DNA from 3 places in the Oceanobacillus picturae genome. Region 3 is predicted to be linked to each of the others. Evidence: riboswitches for the same ligand, from Rfam matches in the RefSeq annotation. Region 3 holds a riboswitch; each other region holds the start of a gene.
The links. A riboswitch is a leader RNA that binds a small molecule or an ion and turns the genes downstream of it on or off. The one in region 3 is predicted to bind thiamine pyrophosphate.
Positions count from the first base shown of each region.

Region 1: another riboswitch for thiamine pyrophosphate. It lies ahead of thiT (energy-coupled thiamine transporter ThiT); the one in region 3 lies ahead of thiW (energy coupling factor transporter S component ThiW).
Region 2: another riboswitch for thiamine pyrophosphate. It lies ahead of BN988_RS13370 (ABC transporter substrate-binding protein); the one in region 3 lies ahead of thiW (energy coupling factor transporter S component ThiW).

Region 1 covers NZ_CCAX010000001.1:839,344-849,800, reverse strand. The annotation lists gene BN988_RS04305 (M3 family oligoendopeptidase) at 41-1,831, shown strand; TPP riboswitch at 1,888-1,988, shown strand; gene thiT (energy-coupled thiamine transporter ThiT) at 2,087-2,659, shown strand; gene BN988_RS04295 (general stress protein) at 2,802-3,152, opposite strand; gene BN988_RS04290 (hypothetical protein) at 3,265-4,686, shown strand; gene BN988_RS04285 (Glu/Leu/Phe/Val family dehydrogenase) at 4,875-6,254, shown strand; gene BN988_RS04280 (carbon starvation CstA family protein) at 6,668-8,401, shown strand; gene BN988_RS04275 (cory-CC-star protein) at 8,503-8,760, shown strand; gene BN988_RS04270 (ArsA family ATPase) at 8,781-9,719, shown strand; gene BN988_RS04265 (zinc-binding dehydrogenase) at 9,716-10,457, shown strand, end outside.
Region 2 covers NZ_CCAX010000002.1:458,140-468,596, forward strand. The annotation lists gene BN988_RS13355 (DUF3048 domain-containing protein) at 1-413, shown strand, start outside; gene BN988_RS13360 (YerC/YecD family TrpR-related protein) at 432-731, shown strand; gene nagZ (beta-N-acetylhexosaminidase) at 830-2,170, shown strand; TPP riboswitch at 2,260-2,369, shown strand; gene BN988_RS13370 (ABC transporter substrate-binding protein) at 2,482-3,477, shown strand; gene BN988_RS13375 (thiamine-binding protein) at 3,498-3,788, shown strand; gene BN988_RS13380 (ABC transporter permease) at 4,100-4,867, shown strand; gene BN988_RS13385 (ABC transporter ATP-binding protein) at 4,864-5,601, shown strand; gene BN988_RS13390 (TatD family hydrolase) at 5,601-6,380, shown strand; gene pcrB (heptaprenylglyceryl phosphate synthase) at 7,076-7,753, shown strand; gene pcrA (DNA helicase PcrA) at 7,770-9,989, shown strand; gene ligA (NAD-dependent DNA ligase LigA) at 10,001-10,457, shown strand, end outside.
Region 3 covers NZ_CCAX010000002.1:155,796-166,252, forward strand. The annotation lists gene BN988_RS11830 (BCCT family transporter) at 1-1,187, shown strand, start outside; gene BN988_RS11835 (hypothetical protein) at 1,245-1,433, opposite strand; gene BN988_RS11840 (hypothetical protein) at 1,515-1,982, opposite strand; gene BN988_RS11845 (MerR family transcriptional regulator) at 2,183-2,920, shown strand; gene thiE (thiamine phosphate synthase) at 3,003-3,617, opposite strand; gene thiM (hydroxyethylthiazole kinase) at 3,617-4,393, opposite strand; gene thiD (bifunctional hydroxymethylpyrimidine kinase/phosphomethylpyrimidine kinase) at 4,547-5,347, opposite strand; gene tenA (thiaminase II) at 5,347-6,033, opposite strand; gene thiW (energy coupling factor transporter S component ThiW) at 6,121-6,600, opposite strand; TPP riboswitch at 6,712-6,825, opposite strand; gene BN988_RS11875 (zinc-dependent alcohol dehydrogenase) at 6,901-8,034, opposite strand; gene BN988_RS11880 (LytTR family transcriptional regulator DNA-binding domain-containing protein) at 8,132-9,175, shown strand; gene BN988_RS11885 (ABC transporter ATP-binding protein) at 9,445-10,293, shown strand; gene BN988_RS11890 (ABC transporter permease) at 10,290-10,457, shown strand, end outside.

The DNA.
Region 1 (10,457 bases), on a different contig from region 3:
AAATGTAAAAAATATAAATAATGGAATGAGGAGAGATTTTATGCAACAAACGTATAACCCAACATGGGATTTAGATGTGATTTTTCCAGGGGGAAGCGATTCAGAAGCATTTCGTACATATCTTAAAGAGATCGAAAAGGATAAAGAAACATTCTCTGCTGAGGTAGAGGCATTCTCTCCAGAAGATGGTAATGTGGAAGCAGAACAGTTAATTGGTGTAGTCAACGAGCTTGAGAGTGTAATGAAAAAGTTAAGAGAAGCTTCCGCGTTTATCAGCTGTCTAAGCGCCCAAGATGTAACAGATGAGAAAGCAAGTCTTCTAGTTGGTAAACGTAGTGAACTGCGGGCAGAATTGGATGCTATCATGTCGAAGTTTGTACAAAAGCTAGTTGCCATAGAAGATACCACATGGGTTACATTACTTCAGCATGATGGTTTAACGGAGCTTTCCTTTGTCCTTAACGAATACAGAGAACAGGCAAAGGAGCTTCTAAATGTTGAACAGGAAGTGCTCATCAATGATCTTGGAGTTGATGGCTATCACGGCTGGAGTCAAATGTATGATACAATCGTTGGAAAAATGACAGTGGAAGTAGAAGAAGATAATAAAGTGAAGTCTCTATCTGTCGGGCAGGCATCTAATAAATTAGGTCATCCGGATCGTAAAGTAAGAAAGGCCGTTTTTGATAAGCTGGGAGAGGCATGGAAGGAACAATCCGCCCTATTTGGTCAGACATTAAACCATTTAGCTGGATTCCGCCTGCAAACTTATAAGCATCGTAATTGGAAGAGTGTTCTTAAGGAGCCGCTTGCGATTAACCGAATGAAGCAGGAAACACTTGACGCAATGTGGACAGCTATTTCGAATAACAAAAAGCACTTTGTTAAATATTTAGAGAAAAAAGCAGATCTTCTTGGGCTAGATAAAATGAGCATGTATGATATTGGGGCACCTTTAACCAATACTGTGAATAAGTCGAGTTATACTGAAGCCAGTAAGTTTATTGTAGACCATTTCGGTAAATTCAGTCCCAAAATGGCCGACTTTGCTCAGATGGCCTTTGACAAACGCTGGATTGAGGCAGAGGATCGTGCTGGAAAGCGCCCAGGTGGGTTCTGTACAAGCTTCCCTGATAGTGAGCAAACAAGAATCTTTATGACCTTTTCTGGGACGTCTTCAAATATTGCTACTTTAGCTCATGAACTAGGCCATGCTTATCACCAGCATGTTATGAATGATGTGAATGGGCTAAATCAACGTTATGCTATGAATGTTGCGGAGACAGCTTCCACGTTCGCAGAAATGATTGTAGCAGATGCTTCGGTTAAAAATGCGCAAAATAAAGAGGAGAAAATCGGACTGCTTGAAGATAAAATTCAACGTAGTGTAGCATTCTTTATGAATATACATGCGCGTTTTATCTTTGAGAACCGTTTTTATGAAGAAAGAAAAGAAGGACTTGTGTCGGTTAACCGCTTGAATGAGATCATGGTAGAGGCGCAGAAGGAAGCTTATCAGGATGCACTGGACGAATATGATCCTAATTTCTGGTCTTCCAAACTACATTTCCATATTACTGGTGTTCCATTCTATAACTTCCCGTACACCTTTGGGTATTTATTCAGCCTTGGAATCTATGCGGCCGCCAAAGAACAAGGCGAAAACTTTGAGGATGCATACATTGCGTTGCTACGTGATACTGGTAGAATGAATGTAGAAGATCTTGCCATGAAGCATATGAATGTCGACTTAACGAAACCTGATTTCTGGGAAGCAGCTATTCAATTATGTGTAAAGGATGTTGAGGAATTTATCGAGCTTACACAATAGTTGTAAGCTTACAGAATGTGGGTTACAATGAAATTAATAAGAAAAGCATAGTTTGAAAAGCCTACAGGGGGAGCCAATGGCTGAGAGTGAACAGTGATGTTCTTACCCTTTGAACCTGTTAGTTAGTACTAACGTAGGGATGGTGGCTTTTTTGATGGAATAAAAGCAATGTGAGCGGATTCCCATCAGGAAGTCTTCCCCTTGGCATTGCTTTTTTTGTTTGTTTAAAATTCGCTTTAAAAAGGGGAGAGAGAAATGAATAGAAAGCGCACATTATTTTTAGTTGAGGTAGCCATATTTGCTGCCTTTGCACTTTTGTTGGATATTATTCCATTTTTATCATTTAAGATATGGGCCCAGGGAGGATCAATATCCTTTGCTATGATTCCTATTTTTATTGTGGCTTTTCGTTGGGGAGTTAAGGGAGGGTTATTGGCAGGTTTTCTTTGGGGGATGTTACAAATTGCCGTAGGAACTGCTTATGTATTATACCCACTTCAAGGATTTTTTGATTATGCTGTAGCATTTACTGTATTAGGTTTTGCAGGTATGTTTTCTAAAAAAATTCAACAGGCTCTTCAAAAAGGTCAAACCAAGAAGTATTTGGGATATATAGTGGCAGGAGTGTTTTTAGGATCAATCCTACGCTTTGGTGCACATTATATTGCAGGAGTTACATTTTTTGAGTCAGCAATAGAAGGGCAACCTGTATGGTTGTATTCCCTATTATATAATGGCTCTTATATGCTGCCTGCTTTCCTGCTTAGTGCTGTACTTGTCTTTTTCTTATTTCACAAACAGCCAAGGACATTAATGAATACAAATTAAAAAGTTTTTCCGCTCACATGTGGGTGTCTCTCTTATTAAGGGAGACTACCTTCTTTACTACATATAAAACGAGCATGCCAACTAGATTATTGGTTGGCATGCTCGTTTTTTTAGCCTTAAGACAAATGACTTTGTAATAAGACTACATTAAGTAGCTAGCTGCATTTTCGTTGTTTGTTACAATTAGTAATACTTTTCCTTCGTCCATATCCTCTTCATAATTTTCCGCTTCTGCTTGAGAGAAACCTACTTCCTGAAGTTTCGAGCGCAACTCGTCACCTTTACTATTAAATAAGTTTCCGACTGCGTTCCCAAAATCCATTTCCTTTATGCCGATTGTGTTGGCATCAACACTTCCAGCAATTCGTTTCGTACGGTCATCATCGTGGGACAATACATAAACATCATCTTTGTTAATCCCTTTGTCTTTTAAAATACTCACATCTGTTTTTAATACTTCGTCATTTGTATATTCTTTGATAAATGGTTTCATCTTTTTCTACCTCCTAATAATGTTCTATGGTTTTTATATTCCCGGTAACCAAAGAACTAAACATTTCCTTAATGCATAGGCTATACAACCATTATTGAGAGGAAGATGTATGATGGAACTCACCATTTCTCATTGGATATATGGACTGTTTACTTTGTTGATTATAGGAACAATGATTTTTCGAAAAGGGGTTGTGTTACCAACATTACTCGGTACGTTCATTGTAGCGTGGGTTTACAATGGAAACCTTGTAGCAGGCTTTAAAGCCATTTTTAATGCGAACCTAATTGCTGCACAGGAACTGTTTAGTATTTTCCTAATCATCACATTCATGCTTGCGCTTTTACATTCATTACGTGATTTAGGTGCAGATAAACGAATGATCCAACCCATCCAAAAAATGATGATTAATGGGCATATTTCCTTCTTTGTCCTAGCGGTCATTACGTATATCATTTCATTATTTTTCTGGCCAACTCCTGCTGTTCCATTAATTTGTGCGTTGCTAGTCCCAGCGGCTATTAGAGCAGGTTTGCCGGTTATGATGGCAGCAGTTGCCATTGCGCTTGCTGGTCAAGGAATGGCATTATCATCGGATTATATTGTACAGGTAGCACCAAGCTTATCAGCTACTGCGGCCGGGATTGAGACAGCTATAGTGGCTGATCGTGCCCTTGTATTGTCTGTGATTGCTGGTGTCATCGCCATAGCGTTAGCTTACTTGCTATACCGGAAAACAATACGCCATAAAAATGATCCATTAATTGAATTAGAATTGGAGCAAATGCAATCCGTAAAAGAGACAACGAATAAGGCACATACCAAAAATTTAACCGCGTGGAGTAAAATATTTGCAGTGGTTGTACCACTAACACTGTTAGGTGTTGTTATTTATATGGTATATGAAAAGCTGTTATCTGGAAGAATGAGTGGACTTGAAGGGGGAGATGGAGCTGCCTTTGTCGGTGGAGTAGCAGTCATTCTTTTACTACTCTCAACTGTAGCCTTTGGTAAACAGCATTCTCTTGATTATATAACAACACATATAACGGATGGTTTTGTGTTTGCCTTTAAGGCAATGGGCCCAGTTATACCAATTGCTGGTTTCTTTTTTCTAGGAAGCTCGGACTTCTCAGGAAGCATTTTGGGAATGGAGGAAAGTCAACCAGCGTTTCTGTTTGACCTTGTCCAAACTAGCCAGACTTTTTTACCTGAAAATGCCCTTCTTGCTGCGCTAAGTATCTTAATCATTGGGATTATTACAGGTTTGGATGGTTCGGGGTTCTCTGGTCTCCCTCTTACAGGTGCCTTAGCTGCATCGTTGGAAAACGGTTCAATTGATGCTGCTACATTAGCAGCTATTGGGCAAATGGGGTCTATTTGGACGGGGGGAGGAACAATTGTAGCCTGGTCTTCGCTTATTGCAATCGCAGGTTTTTGTGGTATTTCCGTAATGGAACTCGTTCGCAAAAATTTTATTCCAGTCATAATTGGTCTTTTAGCAGCAACACTTTTCGCTATTTTTCTTTGGTGATAAACCGTTTTCATGGTCCTTTGAGGCTGGATTTGTTAGAATCGTAAAAAAGTGGGGCTTGATCAGCCGTAAATTACTTAGGGAAAGGGGCATAAACCAAAAGGCAGCACAGCCATCGGTTTCTGGCATGCCCCTAGGGGTGGCTGATCTATACCTCATTTGGCAAATCTTAGTCAGGAGGAACTAAAATGGTAAGCAATACTTCTACTATTATCGAACAATCTCTAGATGCATTGCTTGATGATCAATCATTTTTACCAGAACTTTCTGGAGAAACAAGAAAAAAAGCTTTTACTTCTCTCACCTCTATCTTGTCCACCCCTAATCATATTCATAAATCATTCCTTAGAATCGCGTTAGAGGATGGCAAAGTGACTCGGATACCGGCATTTCGTGTCCAACATAATAATATTATAGGGCCTTATAAAGGAGGTATTCGTTTTCATGAATCTGTTGAGGAAGAAGAAGTAAGTAACCTTGCTGCCTTAATGACGTTAAAAAACGCCTTGCATGAAGTTCCCTTTGGAGGAGGGAAGGGCGGAGTGGTAATTGATCCGAGAAAATTTAAGGTGAAAGAACTAAACCAAATCTGTAGAAAATATGTCCAATATTTCAGTCAGATCATTGGTCCGGAAAAAGATATTCCGGCGCCTGACGTCGGATCAGGAGAACGGGAAATGGACTGGATGATGGGAGAATACAAGAGCATCCATCCAGGTATGAAGTATAGAGGTAGTTTTACTGGTAAAAGTGTTGTAAACGGTGGCTCTTTGGGGAGAAGACAGGCGACGGGAAAGGGAGTCTATTTCTCCCTTCGCTATATGCTACATGATTTTACAAAAGATAAGTATAAATGGTTAAACGAACGGGACAATATTTTTGCTAAAACTGTCCTTGATCATAAAGACAAGTCCCTTAAAATTGCGATACAAGGTTTCGGGAATGTTGGATCTGTTGTAGCAGCTGAAGCAAATAAGTGTAACTTTTTAAACAATAAAGTAGTAGCTGTGAGTGATAGAAACGTGACATTGCGTAATTCTGATGGGCTAGACATCCCAGAATTAATAAAGTATACAAAATCGAGGAATGGTGATCTTCCAATAGATGAAGAAAGCCTGGAAGAGGCCAATGTAAAAGCCACTATTTGCGATAGGGACGAATTGCTTACAATGGATACAGACATATTAGTATTGGCTGCACTTGGTGGGCAAATTCACCAGGAAAATATGAAGCAAATTAAAGCAAAGATTATTGTTGAGGGAGCGAACGCACCAATTACAGGGGAAGCAGACAGCTATCTCAGTGAAAAAGGGATAGTTGTTATTCCGGATATTTTGGCAAATGCTGGTGGTGTTATCGTCTCCTATTTTGAGTGGCTTCAAGGGAGAGAAACACAATTTTATAGTGAAGAGCAAGTTTATGAGAAATTATATGATAAAATGCAACACACCTTTGAAACAGTCTATCCGCAGTATTTTGGAGACGCGTTTCCACTAAGGCAAAATTGTTACATCCACTCTGTAATGAAACTCTCCACAATCTTATTTAAACAAGGAAAGCTTTACTAAAGTTATTACGCTTTGCCCTATGTTCTCATTAGCAAGGAAGGCTATGTCAAAAGAAGTATTTTTGTTTCAATTACCTAAAAGGATTTAATTGCCGGCCAAAACTTGAATTTATCTTAGATAATTCACGTTTTGGACGGCTTTTTCCTTGTTTAGATTCTCCTTCTTCATTCCTTCTGAAATTACATATAAAATAACTTTGTTGTCTACTTTTAAACCTATGACACTCTATTGTATTCACAATAATGATGGATAAATTTTCCACGCTTTGAAACCTACCATTTGAGCACTAAAATATTCTAAAAAAGCATAGAAAACCATACTAAATTAAAGCGCTTTCACATATGGTTTAAAGAAACACGTCCATGTATTCTTTTCGAAGGTGTGTTAACTACTTAGTATAGGAGGAATAAGGTATGTCAGGTATTTTAGTTGCACTTATTGGTATGGTCATTTTTGCTCTTGGCTACAAATATTATTCCAAGTTTGTAGCAGAAAAGATCTTCAGGCTTGATCCGAATTATGTAACACCTGCACACCGTTATAAGGACGGAGTAGATTTTGTTCCTACAAATAAGTTCGTCTTGTGGGGGCATCATTTTACCTCTGTTGCGGGAGCTGCACCCATATTAGGACCAGCAATCGCCGTGTATTGGGGTTGGCTTCCGGCGTTTTTATGGGTGATACTTGGGACCGTTTTTGCTGCAGGTGTCCATGACTTCGGTACATTGGTTCTCTCTGTTCGGAATAAGGGCCAGTCTGTTGGAACATTAGCACACAGACTAGTTGGACAGCGTGCCAAGATATTATTTTTGTTTATCATATTAATTCTAGTATTGATGGTAAACGCAGTTTTTGCCTGGGTGATTTCGAATCTATTTATCTCCTATCCGGCTAGTGTACTACCAGTGTTCATTCAAATTCCATTGGCTATTTGGATTGGATATGCAGTATACAAACGGAATAAACGAATGCTGATTCCATCTCTTTTTGCGCTTGGTGTTATGTATGCCACGGCTATCTTAGCTAGCAAAGTAGGTTTCTTACAAATTGACATAGTTAAATACTTTGGCGGAGAGGGGGCAAGTGGACTGTTTGGACTTGGTGCCACTTCTTCAGCTTTCCTCATCTGGATCATCATCTTAATGGTCTATGTATACATTGCCTCAACACTTCCAGTTTGGAAACTATTGCAACCAAGAGACTTTATTAATTCGCACCAGCTTGTTGTAGGTCTTGGAATCTTGTACCTTGGATTAATATTTTTGAATCCAGAAATGACGGCTCCTGTCACAAACGCAAATCCTGATAAATCATTGCTTCCATTATTGTTTATTACAATAGCCTGTGGTGCGATCTCTGGTTTTCATGGACTAGTTTCATCTGGAACTTCTTCTAAACAATTAGATAAAGAAACAGATGCACGCTTTGTTGGTTATTTTGGTGCAGTTGGTGAAGGAATCCTTGCACTTATTTCGATTATTGCGGTGGCTACATTCTTTGCGAATAAAGATGACTTCTTTGCTACTTATGCAAGTTTTACAGATGCAAATGGTGCTGGATTGGGAGTGTTTATTGAAGGCGCCGCAAACCTGGCCTCTGGAGTCGGGTTACCGGCAGATATTGCTACAACCATTGTATCGATCATTGTAGTAAGCTTTGCTGCAACCACGCTCGATACTTCTGTACGATTAATGCGCTACATTATTTCTGAGCTCGGTGTAGAATACAAAGTTCCAGCGTTAACCAAAAAACATGTTGCGACAACGGTAGCTGTTGTGTCTAGTGCTGCCCTAGTACTCTTGCCAGAAGGACCGAAAGGGTTCGGTTCTGGTGGTTATCAGCTTTGGCCTCTATTCGGTACGGCTAACCAGTTACTAGCAGGCATCAGCTTAATGTTAATTGCCGTATGGCTCAGGAGGCAAGGGAGAAACTATGCAGTGGTGTTAATACCTATGATTTTCCTTATGTTTATGACACTATACGCAATGTTTCAACAGGTGGTGTTTGAATGGTCATGGGCAGGGAATGACGCAAACACATTATTGTTCGTACTCGGCGCTATTATTTTTGTATTTGCTGTTTGGATTATCTTAACCGCCTTTAATGTGTTAACAAAACCGATTATCAATTCAACAGAAGAGGAATAATTAGCAACTGAGTGTGATGACAAAAAGGAGCAAACTAGCTCCTTTTTGTATTTCACCATAGCAATTAAGCATAGAATTTCATACTAAAGGGAGGGGATAGAGTGCTTGACAAGCTAAAGAAGGCAATTGAATTTTATGAGGAAGTGCTTAGTACGCCGCATCGACAGGAAATTGCCAGAGAATTAAGAAAGGAAGAAGATCTTTTTCTGCTATTACTATACTCTGAAATGGTTGGCATCCCTAACCCAGTGTTTTACTATACGCTAGAACTTTATCCACACATAATAGAGAAGTTTCATGATTGGCACTTGCGCATGGGCATGGAAAACTCCCCCTTATCAGGGATTCGTTGTTGTTAAAATAGAATAGGAGGTGCTATATGAACACAGAAAAGGAGATCATCTTTATTGGTGGAAAAGGAGGAGTGGGGAAGTCCACAACAGCAGCTGCCTTAGCTTGGAGTTTTGCTGAAAAAGGGATCCGGACATTACTCGTATCAACAGACCCGGCCCATAATACAGGTGATATATTTGATCAGAAAATAGGTGGAGCCATGAAACGCCTTTCCAAATTTTTAACAGCAATCGAAATTGACCCTGATCATGAGGCATCCTCTTACATTCAACGTGTGAAATTAACGATTAAGGGTATCGTACATGTAGGGATGGTAGAAGAGGTGAATCGTCAGCTTGATACCGCTAAAGCTTCACCAGGAGCGGAGGAAGCAGCCTTATTTGAAAAATTAATTTCAATTATTTTGGAAGAGAGGGCGAATTTTGATAAAATAGTTTTTGATACTGCTCCAACAGGGCATACCATCCGCTTGCTTTCTCTTCCTGAGTTGATGGGTGTATGGATTGATGGTCTGCTACAAAAGAGACAAAAAACGAATGAAAACTATTCCAGATTATTGCATGACGGTGAACCGGTAGATGATCCTATATACGAAGTACTAAAAGCAAGACAGGAGCGGTTCTATCAGGCAAGAGAAATATTGCTTAACCCTAGAAAGACGGAATTCATTTTTGTATTAAATCCAGAAAAACTTCCTATACTTGAAACGAAAAAGGCGATTGAGTTACTAGAAAAGTATCAACTCTCTGTGAATACTTTAGTGGTAAATAAACTATTACCTAATGATGTGGAAGGGACATTTTATGAAAAACGCAGGAAACATGAGAAACAATATATTTCAAAAATAAAGCAAGAATTTCAGAGCCAGCACCTTATGTTTGTCCCATTGTTTACAGAGGATATTATTACGAAGGCACAATTATCGAAATTTAGTACATACGTGGAAAGGGGAAAAAGCAATTGAAAGCATTTGTACATGAATATGGCGAGTTAAAAGTAAAGGATATGGAAACACCAACCGCAGGGGAAGGTCAGGTTGTGGTGGCCCTAAAAGTGGCTGGTTTAAACAGACGTGATCTTTACATTCCAAATCGGCGCGGAGAAGATAAAGAAGCATTGATTCTTGGCTCAGATGGAGCGGGTATAATCGAATCAATTGGCAAAGGCGTTCAAAATGTTAAAGAAGGTGATGAAGTTATCATCAATCCTGGTTTGCGTTGGTATGACAATAGTGATGCTCCACCAGCAGAATTTGATATCTTAGGTATGCCTGACCATGGAACCTTCGGCGAAAAAATTGTTATATCCAGTGAACAAGTGGAACAAAAACCATCCCATTTATCTTGGGAGGAAGCAGGAGTTCTCGCTTTATCAGCCCTTACAGGATATAGAGCATTGTTTACAAAAGGTCAGATTAAAGAAGGGGAAACTGTATTTATTCCAGGTGCTGGAAGCGGTGTGTCTACTTATCTTATTTCATTCGCTAAAAACGTTGGAGCACGGGTAATTGTTACATCAAGAAGTGAAGAAAAGCTTGAAAAAGCAAAAGCATTAGGAGCAGATGTTGTCTTGCTTGATAGCGAAGATTGGGTAAAACAATTAGAGAACGAAACAGTTGATCTCGTGATTGATAGTGTGGGACGGGCTACCTTTAAACGTTCTTTGGATGTATTAAAAAAAGGTGGACGCATGGTTATTTTTG
Region 2 (10,457 bases), 300 kb from region 3:
AGATTGCTGGTGACCCAGCCCAGCATGTAGAAATTGTTTATTCCGATCAACCAATGGAAATTGTCGAATATGACTATAGTGCAAGCGATGAAGTGTACACACGCTATAATGACCGTGAACAAACAGTAGAACTGAACACAGAAGAGCCTATACAGGCAGCAAATGTATTTATAGTGGAAACCCCACATGAAGTGATTGATGATGCTGGACGGAGGGCCGTCGACATGGAATCGGGCGGAAATGCATACCTTTTGCAAAAAGGAAAAGTACAACAATTGCAATGGGAGAATAGAGAAGGAAGAATTGTTCCTGTAAAGGATGGAGATATAGTGGGCTTTGTCCCAGGGAAAACTTGGATCAATGTTATTCCTACCAATCCTGGATTAACCGAGTCCGTCAACATAACTAATTAGAAGCAGGAGGGCTTGTTTGTGCAAATAGATAAACTACGAGGAGAACAGCTCGATCAATTGTTCGATGCAATTCTTACACTAAAGGACCGGGAAGAGTGCTACCGCTTTTTTGATGATATTGCGACTATGTCGGAGATCCATGCCATCTCCCAACGGCTACAAGTGGCAAAAATGCTAACGGAAGGCCGTACCTACACGGTAATTGAACAGGAAACCAATGCTTCGACTGCAACCATATCGCGTGTGCGTAGATGTATTAATTATGGTAGCGAAGGATATAAGATGGTTTTAGACCGACTTACCGATGAAGAGAAGTAACAAACAAAGAGATGCTGGGTCATAGCCCAACATCTCTTTGTTTATACTAAAGAATATAAAAACACAGAAGGTTACATCGCTATACATGGGAGGACATCATGGAAATAAAAAATAATAAATGGAAAGCGATAGGATTTTGTTTAGCTCTGATTTTCTTCATCTCGTTGGTGGGGTGTTCCCAGAATACAGACAACAGCGTGGAACACGAAAAACCAACAGAGCAAGGCAATAAGGGTGATGGTAAGGAAGACGAAGGCAAAAGCAGTGCCCAAGATAATGCTACAGAAGAAGACGAAATGGACTCCGAAGAATCCTCTGTAGATGCTTTAAAAGAAGCAGTTCAAGATAAGATTTCTTCTATGACAATGGAAGAAAAAGTTGGCCAGATGCTTATGATTGGGTTTGAAGGTACCCAAGTGAATGATCAAACGAGGAATTTCATGCAAGAAAATCATATCGGCGGAGTCATTTTGTTTGAAAGGAACATTACCGACTCAAAACAATTATTAAATTTGAACAGGGAACTAAAGGAATTGAACGCAGATTCTCAGGATATCCCTCTTTTTATTTCCGTAGACGAAGAAGGTGGGGTTGTATCAAGAATGCCCCCCAAAATAGTAAATTTACCAGACAGTAAAGAGATTGGTGATCTTAATAATACAGAGCTTGCATACCAAGTTGGGGAAGCGATTGGAGAAAGGGTAAACGCATTCGGGTTTAATGTAACTATGGCCCCTGTTATGGATGTTAATAGTAACCCAGATAACCCTATTATCGGAAAGAGATCTTTTGGTGATAACAAGGAGATTGTTTCGGATATGGGCGTTGAAGAGATGAAGGGTATCCAATCAAAAGGCATCATTCCCGTCATCAAACATTTTCCGGGCCACGGAGATACAGATATGGATTCCCACTTGGACTTACCTGTAGTGCATAATAGTTTGGAAAGCATCCGAGAAATGGAATTAGTGCCATTCCAAAAAGCTATTGATCACCAAGCTGATATGACGATGGTTGCACATATACTGTTACCCGAGATAGATAATGAATATCCCTCTTCCTTATCTAAGAATGTGGTCACCACTATGTTAAGAGAAGAATTGCGCTTTAACGGAGTAGCTATAACCGACGATATGACAATGGGAGCCATTTTAGAAAACTATGATATAGGGGATGCTACCGTAAAAGCGGTTCAAGCGGGAAATGATATTGTTTTAGTATGCCATGGTGATGAAAATAAATTGAAAGCTGTTCATAGTTTAACCAAGGCTGTGGAAAGTGGAACTATTAAGGAAGAAAGAATCAATGAGAGTGTGGAGAGAATTTTACTCCTAAAAGAAAAATACAACCTTTCCAGTACTTCTCCAAGCAATATAGAGCTGGATAAAATCAATCAGTCATCTGAAGAAATAATTCGTAAGCTTGAAGAAAATGAATAGTATTTTAAGGGTAATCCATCTAGACCTAACTTGTATTTTGTGACAATCTATGGCAGAGTAAGAATGTAATGTTGTTAATTGAATAGTACGTTTCGATGTAGGGGGACCAGTGTTGCTGGTTGAGATCATATCCGTAAGATATAGACCCTTGGAACCTGATCTGGCTTAAACCAGCGTAGGGAACATATAGAAGTGAATGTGACGATATATGCGCCTGGGTGAGCCCTGAGCGCATTTTTTTGTGCATGAAAACAATATGTTCCTCCAAACAACAGCATTATGTGTCATAACAAAAAAAGGAGGAAGGAAGAATGAAAAAGCTTTTACTTAGTATGGTTGTCTTGTTCACCTTGATCATTGCAGGCTGTAATCAAGAGGCAACAGGAAATGAGCAAGAGGACAGCAGTTTAAAGAAAGTGACAATGGTGCTCGACTGGACACCGAATACGAACCACACAGGATTATATGTTGCCCAAGCAGAAGGGTATTTTGAAGAACAAGGTTTGGATGTAGAGATCACCTTGCCAGGTGAATCAGGGGCAGACCAGGTGGTGGCATCCGGAAAGGCAGAATTTGGGATAGGGGCACAAGAAGCTGTGACCGAAGCACGTATTCAGGACATCCCAATTGTTTCACTTGCTGCAATTATTCAGCATAATACATCTGGTTTTGCTTCCCCTGCGGATAAAGAAATTACGTCGCCTGCTGATTACGCCGGAAAAACATATGGTGGCTGGGGTGCACCTGTAGAGAAGGCAGTAATTGCTTCATTGATGAAACAGGAAGATGCCAGCGCAGAGGATGTCACTATTATAAACATGGGAAATACTGACTTTTTCACGGCTGTCGAAAGAGATGTTGATTTTGCCTGGATCTATTATGGATGGACTGGAGTGGAAGCAGAGCTCCGCGATGTTGAATTGAATATGCAATATTTAACCGATTATAGTGACAAGCTAGATTACTATACGCCGGTTATCACCACGAATGAAAGGCTGATAGAATCCGATCCAGAAACGATCCAATCATTTATGAAGGCAGTGACGAAGGGGTACGAGTATGCAATCGAGAAACCTGATAAAGCAGCTGATATCTTAATAGAGGCAGTGCCTGACTTAGACCCAGAATTAGTGAAAGCAAGTCAGGAATGGATTTCCCCGAAATATCAAGATGATGCTACTCAGTGGGGAGTACAAGACGAGAAGGTTTGGCAGAATTACGGAGATTGGATGTATGAGAATGGACTATTGGAAAAAGAACTAGATGCCAACAGTGCCTATACAAATGAATTTTTACCAGAAAAATAGAATTGGAGTGTGAGGAATAAATGGCAAATGCGTTAGTAAGTATACAAATTATCCCGAAAACTAAAAACGGCGAAGATAGTATTCCATATGTTGATGCGGCTATTGATGTAATTGAACAGTCAGGTGTTAAGTATCAGGTGAATCCGCTTGAGACCACAATGGAAGGGGAACTAACAGCATTATTTTCCATCATCGGAAAAATGAATGAAAAAATGGCCAGCCTTGGATGTCCGAGCATAATTTCTCAAGTGAAGGTTTTTTACAAACCAGATGGAACATCGATGGACGTGTTAACGGAAAAATACCGCTAAGAATGGAGGTGGAGTGGTTGGGACAATAGTACTTACGTAAAAGATAAATCCGAAAGAATGACCTTTGAAGAACCGCTTCAGAAATATACTCCGCTTTCCATGGGCGGCTGGTGAGCCTCCGGATGCTACGCATTCCGGGGTCTCACCTAGGCCTTCCTCCCATAGGACAAGGAAGACTTCGACAGCATTGCATCGCACGCAGAAAATCGTTTTTTGATTTTCAAGGAGTCTTCGTATATTTCTTACGCTTATTCTAGCTATCATCCGTCATTTGATTAAAACTTTTTGTTCTGTCCCGACCTCTTACAAAAATGAAGAAAATAGTAGCACAAGGATGGCGTCCTGTGTTGGTCGTTATCCTTTTACTTGTTTTGTGGGAAGCTAGCAGCCGTTTGTTTGTTATTCCAGCCTGGTTACTGCCATCCCCATTCACCATAATGGAAGAAGGGTTAAGCAGCTGGTCTAATTATGCACATCATCTTGTCTCAACCACAAAGCTATCAATAGTAGGATTTGTAATTGGTACAAGTATAGGATTGCTTATTGCTGTCTTATTACATTTGATGCCCCGTGTACGTCAGGCGTTTTATCCATTGCTTATCCTATCCCAGAATATCCCGATTATTGTGCTGGCGCCATTGTTAATTATATGGTTTGGATTTGGCGTCTTACCGAAATTATTTATCATTACCCTTGTTTGTTTCTTCCCGGTTGCGGTAGCGGCCTTGGATGGATTCCGCCAAACAAATGCCGAAATGAAGCATTATATGTACATGGCAGGCGCATCAAAACGGCAGGTTTTTTCGAAGCTTGAATTGCCACATGCGTTGCCAGCTGTGTTTTCTGGATTAAAAATATCTGCTACTTACAGTGTAATGGGAGCAGTTATTTCCGAATGGTTAGGTGCCAACAAGGGCATCGGAGTATATATGACATTGGCACAGTCCTCTTTTAGAACAGACCGGGTATTTGTAGCGATATTTTTCATCATGTTATTATGTTTGCTATTTTTTAGTTTCATTATTGCATTGGAAAAGTTTTTCATTAAAGGACGAGCCGGTCAGGAGGCGAAATCATGAGTGAACTTAAAGTAAGCAAAGTATCCAAGTCATTCGGGGAGAAAAAAGTGCTTCAGTCTGTTTCCTTTTCAGTAAGAGAAGGTGAATTTGTATCCTTGCTCGGGCCTTCTGGAAGTGGGAAGAGTACACTGTTTCATTTAATTGGAGGCTTGTATACACCGGATGAGGGCGAATTATATTTAGGTGGAGAAAACATTAACGGAAAACGTGGGAAAATCAGCTATACACCACAAAGCCCTTCTTTGTTTCCATGGCGTACAGTGCTCGATAATGTCGTTCTCGGTGAAGAGTTACATGCAAAGCCTAATAAAGAAAGGGCAAGCGCCATGCTGGAGAGGGCAGGTCTTGCAGATTATGTGAATGCCTACCCCCATCAATTGTCAGGTGGGATGCGACAGCGTGCTGCTTATGTAAGATCCTTGCTCAGCCCACAGCCTTTCATTTGTCTGGACGAACCATTCTCTGCCCTAGATGAATTTACAAGACTCGACATGCAAAAATGGCTGCTGTCCATTTGGGAAGAAAACCGTAAATCCGTTTTATTTGTAACCCACAATATAGAGGAAGCCATTTTCTTATCTGATCGAGTATTAGTGCTATCCAGCAACCCCGCTACAGTAAAGCGGGAGTTTACAATTCCTTTCGAGCGCCCCCGTCGAGAAGAGCTCGTTCTGACGGAAGAATTTTTGGATTGGAAAAAACAAATTTACCATGAGTTGCGGAGTGAAGCATAATGCGAGCTGTTATCGATGCCCATATTCATTTGGATATGTATACCAAACAAGAGCAGCAAAGGATATTGCAAGATTTAGATGATGCGAATGTGGAGGCGCTGATTTGTGTGTCGAACCACTTGCAGTCTGCTCAAAGGCTGTTAGAGTTAGGGAAAGAGGACAGGCGGGTAAAGCCGGCCATAGGTTACCATCCCGAGCAAGAACTGCCAACAGAGGAAGAACAGGCCGCTCTATGGGAATTAATCGATCAAGCACAACATAGATTCGTGGCAATCGGCGAGGTTGGCTTACCGTATTATATGCGAAAGGAAAATCCTGCATTTGACCTGAGCGCCTACATTAATCTTTTGGAGCGGTTTATCAGAAAAGCCGCCCAACTTAATAAGCCTATTGTGCTGCATGCTGTGTATGAGGATGCACCTGTTGTTTGTGATCTACTGGAAAAATATCAGGTGAAAAAGGCGCACTTTCACTGGTTTAAGGGAGATAAGCAAACAGTGAAGCGAATGATTAAAAATGGCTATTATATTTCCATAACACCTGATTGCATGTATGAAGCGGAAATTCAGCAATTGATTTCTGCTTATCCATTAGAGCAAATAATGGTGGAGACGGACGGGCCATGGCCGTTTGAAGGAGAATTTCAAGGCAGTCTGACTCATCCTTACATGCTCCATCGCATCGTGGAAAAAATAGCCTATTTAAAAAAGATCAATGAAGGGCAAGTTTATCGTCAGTTATATAGGAATACAAAGGAATTTTATAACCTCACAGATTAGTGTGAAGCGTGAGGCTCTCGCGTGGCGTTTTCATAAAGTCGCGTGGGCTGTCACGAAAGTTGCGTGCGGCCCTCGCAAAGTCGCGTGAGGCTGTCACGAATTCACGTGTCACTCTCACGAAGTCGCGTGCCGCTCTCGCGAAGTCGCGTGTTGCCCTCACAAAGTCGCGTGTCGCCTTCGTAAAGAGACGCAACTCCCACCAAAACAGACGCACCAATCCAGTAAAGAGACGCAACTCTCCCCCCAAAAGAGACGCACCAATCCAGCAAAAAGACGCAGCTCCCATCAAAACAGACGCACCGCTCCAACAAAGAGACGCACCGCTCCAACAAAGAGACGCAGCCCCCATCAAAAGAGACGCAGCCCCCACCAAAACAGACGCACCGATCCAGCAAAGAGGCGCAGCCCCCATCAAAAGAGACGCACCGATCCAGCAAAGAGACGCAGCTCCCATCAAAATAGACGCACCGCTCCAACAAAGAGACGCACCAATCCAGCAAAAAGACGCAGCCCCCACCAAAACAGACGCACCGCTCCAGCAAAGAGACGCCAACACCCATCCAAAACCCAGCCTCATCACACCACCACGACACCTTCTAAAAAATTTCACCCTTATCCCTAAATTCCGCTAGGTTTTTTTGGTATAATAAAGTAATGGATTAAGTTAATGGAGGATTAACAATTTGTATACTACAATGAACGAATGGAAGCATATATTTAAACTCGACCCTGCCAAGGAAATCTCGGATGAACATTTAGAAATGATTTGTGAATCAGGAACGGACGCTGTGATTGTTGGTGGAACAGATGACATCACATTGGACGGGGTACTTGATTTGCTTGCCCGTGTCCGCAGATATACGGTCCCATGTATTTTAGAAATTTCCTCAATGGACGCGATCACCCCAGGATTTGATTATTACTATATCCCTATGGTTCTGAATTCAAAAGAGAAGAAATGGATGATGGATATCCAGCATCAAGCGATTAAAGAGTTTGTCGACATGATGGAATATAGTGAGATTTTGTTTGAAGGATATTGCATTTTGAATGAGGAAGCCAAGGCTTTTACCCATACAAACAGTTACTTGCCGGATGAAGAAGATGTCATTGCATATGCATATATGGCGGAAAAAGTCTTCCACTTACCGGTTTTTTATATGGAGTACAGCGGCAAATATGGCGATCCCGAGCTTGTGAAAAAAGTGAAGCAACAGCTTGATGAAACGAAGCTTTTTTACGGTGGAGGAATTGAGACGGTGCAACAGGCACGAGACATGAAAGAGAATGCTGATGTGATTATTGTCGGCAATATTATATATACAGACATCAAAAAAGCAATAAAAACAGTAAAAGCAATAAAAGATAATTGAGTTAGGCGGTGGAAGTATGAGTCAGACGATGGATGACTTATTAAAAGGATTAAATAAAGAACAGCAAGAGGCAGTGAAACATACAGAAGGTCCCTTGCTAATCATGGCAGGTGCGGGGAGTGGTAAAACCCGCGTGCTTACACATCGAATTGCTTACCTACTTGGTGAGAAAGAAGTAGCAGCTCGCAATGTGCTTGCGATTACCTTTACCAACAAAGCTGCAAGAGAGATGAAGGATCGTGTCCGCAAACTAGTTGGCCCGGAAAGTGAGTATATGTGGGTATCCACATTCCACTCTATGTGTGTACGTATTCTCCGCAGAGACATCGATCGGATCGGCTATAACCGTAATTTTAGTATTTTGGACAGTGGGGACCAGCTATCTGTAATCAAACAGATTCTAAAAAACCTGAACATTGATCCAAAGAAATTTGATCCCCGCGCGATGCTGGGACAAATTAGTGCAGCTAAGAACGAACTAATAACTGCAGCTGAATACAATAAGAATGTTGGTAATTTCTTTGATCGACAAGTCGGACAAATTTATGAATCATATGAAAAGATACTGAAAAAGAATCAATCTCTAGATTTTGATGACTTGATCATGCAGACGATTCATTTATTCAAACGTGTTCCTGAAGTCTTGGAATATTATCAACGCAGATTTCAATACATTCATGTCGATGAGTACCAAGATACAAACCATGCGCAATATTTCCTCGTTAAGCAACTTGCGAGTCGGTTCCAAAACCTTTGTGTAGTGGGGGATTCCGATCAGTCGATTTATCGCTGGCGTGGCGCAGATATTTCAAACATCTTATCCTTTGAAAAGGACTATCCAACATCACGGACCGTTTTCTTAGAGCAAAATTACCGTTCGACTAAATCAATTTTATCTGCTGCTAATAAAGTGATTGAAAACAACTCTGGCCGAAAGCCAAAGAATCTTTGGACGGAAAATCCAGACGGGAAAAACATACACTACTTCCAAGGTGCAACAGAGCAGGAAGAAGCCCTATTTATTACAGATAAAATTCAAGAGCTGACCCGTCGCGAAGGTTTCTCGCCGGGGGATGTGGCAATTTTATATCGTACCAATGCACAGTCTCGTGCGGTCGAGGATACGTTAATGAAATCCAATATTTCCTATCAAATGGTTGGAGGCACAAAGTTCTACGAGCGAAAAGAAATTAAAGATATGGTCGCCTATTTGCGCCTTATTACAAATCCTGATGATGATTTGAGCTTTGAGCGGGTAGTAAATGTACCGAAGCGGGGCATTGGAAAAACATCTATCGACCGTTTGCGTGAGCACGCTGCTACGCATGATATCTCCTTTAACGAAGCGGTAAAAGAGGTAGATTTCACCGGGGTTTCCAAGAAGGCAGCCAATGCTTTAGCGCAGTTTGGCCAGCTCATCCAATCGCTTTCCCAGCAACAGGAATTTCTAACGGCTACAGATATGGTTGAAGCAGTCCTCGAACGGACAGGCTATGAAGAAATGCTGAAAAACGAGCGTACCATTGAGTCACAAAGCCGCCTGGAAAACTTAGAAGAATTTATGACAGTAACAAAAGACTTTGAAGCAACTGCAGAAGATAAAACATTGGTCGCGTTTCTTACAGATCTTGCTCTAATTGCAGATATTGATCGTGTTGATGAGGAAGATCCGGATAATGAGGAAAAGATAACCTTAATGACCTTGCATGCGGCCAAAGGATTAGAATTCCCTGTCGTCTTCTTGATAGGGATGGAGGAAAATGTCTTCCCACATAGTCGTTCCATGTTTGATAACGATGAGATGGAAGAAGAGCGCAGACTCGCCTATGTAGGGATTACGAGAGCTGAACAGCAGCTTTATCTGACACATGCAAAAATGCGTACCTTATATGGTCGTACGAACATGAACCCAATTAGCCGTTTCATCGGTGAAATACCGGAAGAATTAATTGAAGGCATTGAGCAAGCGAAGTCGTCTATGTTTGGTAGCCCTCTCGGCCAACCAAAAGATAAGCCTGCACCATTAAAACGGAAAGCGGAGCGCATGCAGAAAACAACGGGTGCCGAAAGCGAAACATGGGGACCAGGAGACAAAGCAAATCACAAAAAATGGGGGACTGGGACTGTCGTTAAAGTTCAAGGTGAAGGCGAAGCAATGGAACTGGATATTGCTTTTCCTGCACCAACTGGAATTAAGCGAGTCCTAGCTAAATTTGCCCCAATTACGAAACAATAGGAGGTGCTTGGATGGATCAACAGCAAGCACAGAAAGAAATTGAAGCATTACGAGAAGTATTAAATCAATATGGTTATGAGTATTATGTGTTGGATAAACCGAGTGTTCCAGATGTGGAGTATGATCAAAAACTCCAGGAATTACGCAAACTAGAAGAAGAATTTCCTGAACTTGTTACCAAGGATTCGCCTACTCAAAGGGTAGGCGGAGAACCACTGGAAGCTTTTCAAAAGGTAGAACATAAAGTGCCGATGCTCAGCCTCGGAAATGCATTTAATGAACAAGATTTGCGCGACTTTGCTAAGAGAGCAGCGCAGGGAACAGATGAGCCTGTCAGCTTTGTCTGTGAACTGAAAATTGATGGACTCGCCATTTCCCTTACTTATGAGAATGGAAAGTTCATCCTTGGCGCTACGCGTGGAGATGGGTCAATAGGTGAAAATATCACAAGCAATTTAAGAACGATCC
Region 3 (10,457 bases):
TATTTGGTGGAGGAGAGTTTAATAATATTAATGCCGCGTTAGCACAATCTTTTTTGCATTGGGGATTTACTGCCTGGGCTATTCTAGGTACACTCGCAACGATTGTAATGATGTATGTTCATTATAATAGAGGATTTCCACTGCGCCCCAGAGGGTTGCTCTTCCCTATCTTCGGAGAGAAAATTTATCATAAAAGTATTCTTGGATCCTCTGCAGACATCTTTTCCATTATCGCAACGGTTGCAGGGACACTTGGACCTTTAGGATTTCTTGGGTTGCAAATATCTTATGGATTACACCATTTATTTGATGTGCCGAATACATTGACCTTAAGTATTACCGTTGTCTTAGGATTGGCAGTAATTGCAGCTATTTCTGCGGCCACCGGCGTAGATAGAGGGATCTTAACACTTAGTCGTTATAATGTAGGTCTTACAATATTTTTAGCAATTGTTGTTTTAATTATTGGACCGACAATGTTTATTTTAGATGGTTTTGTTGGTGGAACAGGGTATCATATTCAGAATTTCTTTACCATGAGTATGTTCCGAGGCGATAGCGCTTGGTTGGGCGCCTGGACGATCTTTTTCTGGGGATGGTTTATCGGTTATGCACCAATGTTAATTGTCTTTATTAGTCGTATTTCCCGTGGTAGAACGATTAGGGAACTTATTATTGCTGTATCCATTGTTGCCCCTCTAGTAAATAATTTCTGGTTTTCAGTAGTTGGTGGAACAGGGCTATTCTTTGAAACCGAAAACCCGGGATCTGTTTCTGGAGCTCTCAGTGAAGGTGGTATGCCTGCTGCTGTTATGGCAATATCAGATCAGCTTCCGCTGGGTACATGGATAGGGCTAGGATTTCTTATTGTATCTGTTGTCTTTGTTGCCACAACAGTGGATACTATGTCTTATACTGTGGCTGCAACACTTACGGGAAATGACAGTCCTAGAAGATGGTTACGCGTATTTTGGGCGATTATTTTTGGACTAACAACAGCTGTTATTCTTTCCATAGGTGAGGACAGTATTTCTTCTATCCAAAATTCAATTGTAATAACTGCCGTACCTGTTTCGTTACTGTTGCTTCCGCCATTGTGGAATGCACCAAAAATTGCTAGAAAAATGGCTATCGAACAAGGGTTGATCTGGCAAAGAGAAATGAGCAAGAAAATGAATAAGCATTAAGATCTGATAGAGAGCAAAGACACCTCCAGTAGACTGGATGGTGTCTTTGTTTTTGTGCTATCTTTTGTTGAATAGGGATTTAAAGCCCAAGTAAAGTATGGCTACACCAAACACTATTATGGCAATGCCACCAACAAGGTCAAAGATGTTTGCGATTTCAGCAGTAACAATGGCAGAAGATGGCAAGTTAGCGAGTCCGAAACCAGCGAGAACACAAGCTAAATAGAGTAAAGCTAATTGATACACGTTGGATTCCTCCCTTCATCTTATCCTATGAAAAAGTGAGGGAGGAGGGTGTGCATGAGCCCTGAGTAAATAAAGTTCTACCTAATAACATTGAAAGGATTGGACATTGTCTAGGTCGGTGCCGAAAAAGACCCATCTATTTCCAGTCCATCTAAACCCAGAAATAGAATTTCTACCTACAAATGTAGGGAAAAACCAGAATGATTGCCAACGCATCCAGATATAAGTGAAACGGAACAGGCAGCTACGGATTGCACCAGGATCAATTGCAAACAATTGCGCTTGTGGCTGAACTGGTTGAAAGGACGGTGGAGGGGTAGTTGGTGCGCCTACAGACTGTCCAGGTCCTGGCCCGGGCTGACCTGGAAATCCGCCTCCGCTACCAGGGAAACCTTGTCCCGGGGGCCCTGGAAATCCTCCTGGACCTTGACTGCCAGGTCCGCCCGGAAAGCCTCCTCCGGGGCCGAATAATCCCCCGATAATCTGTCCTGGTAAATTTAATTGTCTTTCTTCATCGTCATCGTATGGTGGTTGATTATAATAAGTCAATATGTTACCTCCTCAAATGTACTCGATATAATATATGGTTAATCGTCTATTTTGGGATAGCTTTATGAAAAATGGGCGAATCTCCTGATCCTTTATTTTGGTTTATTGTCGTTATCCGTATATTTTTAAATGGGCTTTTTTCTTCTTGACTCTAACGTTACGTTATACTTTATTGTAGTTATTGAAGGAGGGATTTATCGTTGAAAGTAAAGGAAGTGGCTAATTTAGTAGGAATCAGTGTGCGCACACTGCATCATTATGATGCGATTGGGTTACTAAAGCCTGAAGAAATAACAGATGCTGGCTACCGAATATATTCCGAAAAAGATCTTGAAAAGCTGCAGCAGATTTTATTTTTTAGAGAACTGGACTTTCCTTTGAAGAAGGTCAAGGAGATTATCAATGATCCAACCTTTGATCCAAAAGAGGCGCTAGCTTTACACCGGAAAATGCTACTGGAAAAAAGAAATAGGATTGACAAAATGATGAGAACGATCGATAAAACGATTCAGTATTCGAAAGGAGAGCGAACAATGAGTGCAAAAGAGAAGTTTGAAGGGTTTGATTTTAGCAAGAATCCCTATGAAGAAGAAGCCCGTAAACGGTGGGGAGATAAAGCAGTAGATGAATCAAATGAAAAGCTAAACAACATGTCTGATGGTGAAAAAGAAGACTTCGAGAAGAAATTCAATGCGATATACAAAGAATTGGCAGCAATTCGTCACCTAGAGCCAGGTTCGGACGTGGCACAAGAGAAAATTGGAGAGTGGTTCAACTTCTTGAATGTAATGGGAACTTATTCTCTTGAAGCGTTTAAAGGACTTGGTCAGATGTATGTAGATGATCAGCGGTTCACAAAAAATATTGATCAATTTGGGGATGGCCTTGCAGTATTTATGCGTGATGCAATGGCTTTATATGCAGATAAAAGGAAGTAAAACCAGAAAGAAGGGGGCACAGCTATGCTCCCTTCTTTTGAGTTGTCTAGGAAATCTAGATGGATGCTTGCACTTTGAGTAATTATAACTGATTTACGGCTTTTTGTATGTCTGATGCCTTGGTAATGGCTGATATGACAGCTACACCATCTGCTCCTGCTTCCATAACATCTCTAGCGGATATAGTGGTGATGCCCCCAATCCCAACGAGCGGTAAATGTGGCAGTTGTTTTCGAACTTGAGATATCCACTTCGTGCCAACAGGTGTTTTGGCATCCTTCTTGGTCCCGGTTGGAAAAATAGGACCTGCTCCGAGGTAATCAATTACAGATAAAGGGCTCTGTTCAAGCTCAGCTAGCGTTGATATGGATAATCCGATCATTTTATCAGGAAATCGAGCGCGCACCTCTTCTGCATTGACATCGTCTTGGCCTACATGGATTCCATCTGCATCTAAGACCTCTGCAAGCTCTAGATCATCGTTAACAATAAAAGGGATGGAGTGCTGGTAACAAATCTTTCTTAGTTGCCTTCCTAGCATTACCTTTTTTAACCCAATTAGAGAGCCAGGGCCTTTTTCGCGAAATTGAAAGGCCGTAACCCCTGCTTGAGCTGCCTCTGTTAAGATATCCACTGGGTTTCTCTCGCAATCTTGGCTGCCCATTATGAAATATTTACGAAGTAGTTGTGCCTCCATTAAATCTTCCTTTCTAGCAATTGCGCGGAGTCCAAGGATAATGCATCAATAAACATAGGTAAGAAGCTACCAGGACCCGCCACATTATGCTGTTGTGCTGCAAACTCAGCGGCATGCCCATAGAAGGAAACGGCAGTTAGCAGACTATCTTTCGCAGCATATCCGGTAGATAAACAAGCTGTAATTACCGAACCAAGCAAGCAGCCTGCTCCAGTTATTTTTCCTAGCAAAGGATGACCAGAATCATTTGTGTATAGATTACCATCTGTATAGATGAAATCTGTTTTTCCAGTGATAACGGCTGAAGTCTGAAAGGTTTCTGCTACACTTTGGACAACTTCCTTTGCATCACCATCTCCCACAGAATCCACTCCTCTTGCTTCCCAGGGGGTACTAACAAGATGAGCCAGTTCTCCTGCATTGCCTTTAATAGCGGTGAATTGGATTTCCTCTGTAAGTTGCTTCACCGCATCCTTACGAAAATCAGTTGCAGCCACACCAACTGGGTCGAGTACAACAGGTATTCCTTTTCTATTTGCAGAAATTCCCGCTTTTATCATGGCTGGCAGTTCCTCAGGCGTCAGTGTTCCAATATTGATTAATACCCCATCAGCTGCTGAGGCCATTTCGGCGACTTCTTTCTCCGCTTTAGCCATCACGGGAGCTCCGCCGAATGCCAGCAGTCCATTTGCTGTGAAATTCATCACGACTTGGTTTGTTAAATGATGGATAAGTGGATTGTTTCTCCGTACGTCTTTGATTAAATCAGCGTTCATTGCTTATCTTTTCCTCCTTTTTCCCGGTGCAACCGTCCGTAAGACTCCCACTTCAAACCGTGATATTAAAGAGGGAGTAAACGGATGCTAACACCCCCGATTCGTTCTACTAACAATCAGTGAGGAAGATGGAATCCCTCACTGATTGAAGTTTCACTCTATCCTTGTTGCCCAATGGTTAGTCGGACCATTTCCAGATCCGATGGGAAAGGAATAGCGTATTGCTTCCGTAACAAAATTCTTCGCATGCAAAACAGCTTCATAAAGCGATAAACCTTTACTTAAGTTAGCGGTTATTGCCGCAGAATAGGTGCAACCTGTGCCATGTGTATTCTTTGTGTTAATACGTTCCTCCGAAAACGTATATATGCGATGGCCATCAAAAAGGAAATCTACTGCTTTTCCCTGAAGATGTCCGCCTTTAATGAGTGCTGCACCAGCTCCCAGTTCATCAACTATATAAGCAGCGGCTTCCTTCATATCTTCTGTTGACTCTATTTGTCTTCCCGTAATAAATTCCGTTTCTGGAAGGTTTGGGGTAACAATGGTTGTCATTGGAAGCAGCTCCTTTTTTAGAAAATGGCGCGCTTCTTCAACAATGAGAGGATCGCCACTTGTTGCTACCATTACAGGGTCCATGACATAAGCAACTTCCTTCTTGGTTTTAGTTATATACCTCGCAATAACTTCCATCATGGACTCATTTGCAATCATTCCCGTTTTGAGGGCATGTACCGGCATATCGGAAAACACCGATTCGAGCTGTTGCTCAATAAATTCAACTGGAAGGTGATGCACATCCTGCACACCTGTTGTGTTTTGGGCTACGACTGATGTCACAACAGACATCCCGTAGGTTTGTAATTCCTGAAAGGTTTTTAAATCAGCTTGAATGCCAGCACCCCCGCTTGGATCTGTGCCAGCTATGGTTAGCGCACAAGGTATGTGTTTCATTAGCGGTTCCCCTTTTCAGCTGAGGGCCATTCTTCGCACGTGTAAGCCATCTCCCAAAATTTCAACTCCAACTGGCAACTTTTGCGGAAGGCTTCTTTCATTTTTTCCTGTTCTTCAAGTGAACTTTGTTTAGCGAATCGATCTAGACGAGTGCGTAATTCATTCGTTGTGTGCTCGATTTCTTCTCCAGTATAAAAGGTTATCCAATCGTAAAAGGGATGACTTTCATCAGGTTGATATTGTTCTACTAATTTCTTGCCAATTTCTAGATATGTCCATGGGCAGGGAAGTAAAGCCCCGATAATCTCACCAGACGAACCCATTTGAGCATGGTACATCATATGTTTAATATAATGGTCTGCAGTAGGCGGAAGTGAATGCCCTTGTAATGCTTCGTATTCTACCCCGATATGCTCACAGAAATTTCGATGTGGATGAATTTCGTCGTGAAGCACAAATTTAATTTGATCGAAGAAATAAGCAATATCTTCCCGATCTTGTGACTTGGAAAGGGCAATTCCATAAATTTGCATAAACGCGTTCAAGTATTCATAATCCGCTTTAATATAATGGGCGAGCGCTTCCTTTGAGATGTCACCTTTTCCGACACCTTGTACAAATGGATGCGCGAAAATCATCTGAAATAAATCATCGTTTTCTTTTCTTAACTGTTCTGAAAAGTTCATAGTTAATGCCTCCTTTTAATGTAGATAACCATTTACTGGACGTTAAACCTTTTCTCTAATTACATAGATTCGAAGGTGAATAAAAGACTAAGTGCCTTGTATTCTAGTAATTGAACGTTCGTTTAAACGGGAAACGATAAATAGACCAATGAATGCGCCTGTAACACTGCTGACGAGAAAGGATGGCATGAAGAAAAGTGCTCCGACAGGACTTCCTAGCAGAATAGTTGAGATAGGTACAGCGCACAGAGAACCCAAAACTCCTGTTCCAATCGTCTCTCCAACGGTTGCCCAACGCTTTTTACCAAGCTTTTGATACAGAATACCTGCAAGAAGAGCACCTATCATTCCGCCTGGAAATGCTAGCAATGTTCCAAGGCCAAGTAAGTTCCGCACTAATCCGATCATAAAAGCAATCCCAACTGCTGGCCCAGGGCCTAGTATAACTGCTGCAATGACGTTAACTGCATGCTGAACTGGGTAGGCTTTGGCAATGCCAGCAGGAAACCAAAGTAGTTGGGAGCCAAGTGTTCCAATGGCAACAAACACTGCCATTGTGGTAATCATATGTGTATTTTTCACGATAACCTCCTTTCTTTAGACTAACCTGATGGCAATAATAAAAAGCCAGGTCACAAGGGGACCTGGCTTCGGTAATTTGAAATAGGATAGACGTAACTTGTACGTCCACTACTTCCCTCCGCTGGTATTAACCAGATCAGGTTCATAAGAGTCGGTAGCTCATGTGCTAACCTCTCAGCCCGCCATAATCGGGCCCCCCTAGTAGTCTTCTTCGTATGAAATTATTGATCAGCAACAATGCCGATACTTATAGACTAACAAACTATTTAACATTTGTCATGGGTATTATGGTTTGAAAATCACTTTAATACTTCCATCTTCCTTCTTGTCAAACATGTCATATGCTTTATCCGCCTCATCTAAGGTCATTCTGTGTGTAATAAGGTCAGTAGGGTCAACTTTTTTCTGCTCCACCATATCATAAAGCTTTGGCATCATATGGATGATCGGAGCCTGTCCCATCGTCAGGGCGACGTTTCGGGTAAAGAAATCACCTAATGGGAAACTATTGGCATCTGATCCATATACACCCGTCAATTGGACCGTACCAAATTTTCGTACAGCTTTCGATGCTGTTATGATCGGACTGATTGTTCCAAATTGGTTATCCATTTCCGAACCAAATTCTGTTTTTGGTGGCACGGTTCCGTCCATTCCGACGCAATCAATCACTACATCTGCTCCACCTTTTGTTTCTTCATGAAGCAGTTCACCAATTTTTTCATGCTCCTTAAAGTTAAATGTTTCTACATTATTAGTTTGAGCAGCATGGTCAAGTCGGTAATCCATCTGGTCAACAGATATAACGCGTTTTGCTCCTTTTAGCCATGCAAACTTTTGAGCCATCAACCCAACTGGACCTGAACCTAGAATGATGACAGTATCGCCTCCTTTTACCCCGCCATTTTCCACACTCCAATATGCAGTTGGAATGACGTCGGATAATAATAATACCTGTTCATCACTCAATTCGCTCGACTCTGGCACTTTAAAAGAGGTAAAGTCAGCGTATGGTACACGGAGGTATTCTGCCTGTCCTCCTGGATAGCCACCATTTTGTTCGGTGAAACCAAATAGCCCACCAACTTCACCATGCGGGTTGGATTCATCACACTGGCTTTCCATTTGGTTTTTACAAAAGAAACATTCACCACACCCTATATTAAAAGGAATGACCACTCGATCCCCTTTTTTCAAGCTTTTCACTTCTGAACCAACTTCTTCTACAATCCCCATTGGCTCATGCCCAACCACATAGTCGGTTTCTGGCACAATTCCTCCATGATATAGATGAAGGTCTGAACCACATATCCCGCTTGCTGTGATGCGTACAATGACATCGCTATTTTCCTGAATCGTTGGATCTTCCACTTGCTTTCCTACCATTGCTTCTTTGCCTTGAAACGTTACAGCTTTCATTCCGTCACATCCTTTAGTATAAGTTATAGAGAATATTTCCGTAATTTAGTACTATTAAACAAAAGCTTAATAAATTTTGGATCAGGAAGTGATGGACATGACAGAAGGGTTAATATTCAGCGATTTAGAAAAACAGACAAAGGACAATATCCTTTTTCCTAATTTTGACCTTACCTTAGCTCAGGGAGAGATTGTTGCCATATACTCGACGTTAAACGTACGAAAAATGCTTCTTGATCTTCTAAGAGGAAAGGCTGTACCTTCTAAAGGGAGAATTTCTGTTCACGGAAAAACATTTGAAGAAGACAAGAAAGCATATATGTCTGCTATAGATATTTGTTTTTATGAAGAAGGGTTATATGAAAGATTAAAAGTAGAGGATTATTTTTCTCTCTTTATCAAGCTTTACACCTCTAGTTATCGTATGGAAGAACTTCTATTGGATACCCAACTTCAGGATAAAAGAAGGGCCAGGATCCGAAGTTTAACAGATTCAGAAAAAAGAAGAGTGCATTTTGGCACAATGATCATACGAAATCCAGATGTGTTTATTTTTGAAGAGCCAGATTTGAATGTCGACATGGAAACGAGAAGGGTTTTTGTAAACCTGGTAAAGAAGCTGCAGGAAAAACGAAAAGCCAGTTTAATTCTGACAGGTAATCTGGAAAGTGCATTGACCGTAGCTGATCAGGTGTTTCGATTGGACGATAATGGTCTCCATGTTGTGCAAGTTGCGGAAGAAGAAAGCAAAAAAGAAGAAGTAAATTCAGAAGAAAAAGATGGTGAGGATATTAAGCCGTTTCACTTCAATAAGATTCCGACCAAAGTAAATGAAAAAATTGTATTGTTCGATCCACAAGAGATTGACTATGTAGAAAGCAATGATGGACAATCAAATATTTATATTAAGGGCGAATCATTTCCTAGCCTGTTCACATTAAATGAGCTAGAAAGCCGTCTACAACATGTTGGTTTTTTCCGTTGCCACCGTTCTTACATTGTTAATCTACAAAAGGTACGTGAAGTGATCACATGGACGAGAAATAGCTACAGTCTCATTTTAGACGATAAAGCAAAATCATCCATCCCGCTTTCTAAAACAAAAATGGCTCAGTTAAAGGAGATGTTGGGACTGAAATAAGCTCCATTCACCCCCTTATTTGCTCTTTTCACGGTGAAAGTGCTGATTTCATGCGGTTTTCCTTCTATAGTTGATTTATAGAGGTTGTTCAAAAAATCCGGTAAAAATGACACATCGAATTTCTTTGTTGGCTTGCTTCTCCGTTCCTCACGTATTAATTACATACGTTCCGGTACTCAAAGCTACGCCGCCTCGAACTTCTCGGTCCTTTTTATCCTTCTTTTTGAACACACACTTATAGAAAACATCACCATCTGGGAGGAAAACAAATGGAAAACATTATCGAAGTGACATCTCTTGCAAAGATATTTGGCAATCAAACAGCTTTAGAGGATGTCCATTTTTCAGTCAAAAAAGGAGAAACGTTTGGTTTTCTTGGACCAAGCGGTTCAGGAAAAACTACCACAATAAAAATTTTAACAGGGCAACTTTCACACACTTCAGGGAAGGCTTCTGTTTTTGGGAAGCCAGCAGCCACCTTAAATAAGCCTCAAGATCGAAAAAGGTTTGGTGTCATTACAGATAACAGTGGACTGTACCAACGACTCTCCATTGAAGATAATTTAAAGCTTTACTGTCAGCTATATGATGTTCCGTCCATTCACATCTCAGAAGTGCTTGAGATGGTCAGTCTGTCAGAAGAAAGAAAAAAGAATGTTGCTAAACTATCAAAAGGAATGATTCAGCGTGTGACATTAGCTAGGGCTTTGCTTCATGAGCCTGAGCTGTTATTTCTTGATGAACCAACCTCTGCGCTGGATCCGGCTAACTCTAAGCATATTCATCAAGGACTTCGCGAATTAAACCGAAAAGGAACCACCATTTTTCTAACAACCCATGACATGAGTGAGGCAGAGAGCCTTTGTGATCGCGTTGCCTTTCTTAACAAAGGTAAGATACAGCTTCTAGATGAACCCAAAGCACTGCGCAGACAATTCGCGGAAAACACCGTTTTACTAGAATTGCAAGATGGGAGTAACATCACGCTTCCCGGCGGACAAGAGGGAGCAAAAGAAATTTATGAACGGTTGGCATCCGGAAAGGTCGTTTCCATTCATTCAAATGAGCCAACATTAGGAGATATTTTTGTGGAAGTTACAGGGAGGGAATTAGTATGACGTTTTCAATGAAGCGAATGTATGCCATTTTTCAAAAGGATGTAAGGGACTTATCCAAAAATATGTTTATTACAACTACGATGCTTATGCCGCTATTGCTGGCACTTTTCTACGGTAGAATGGACGAAGTAACGATTGATATGCACTATTTAATTATTAATTTA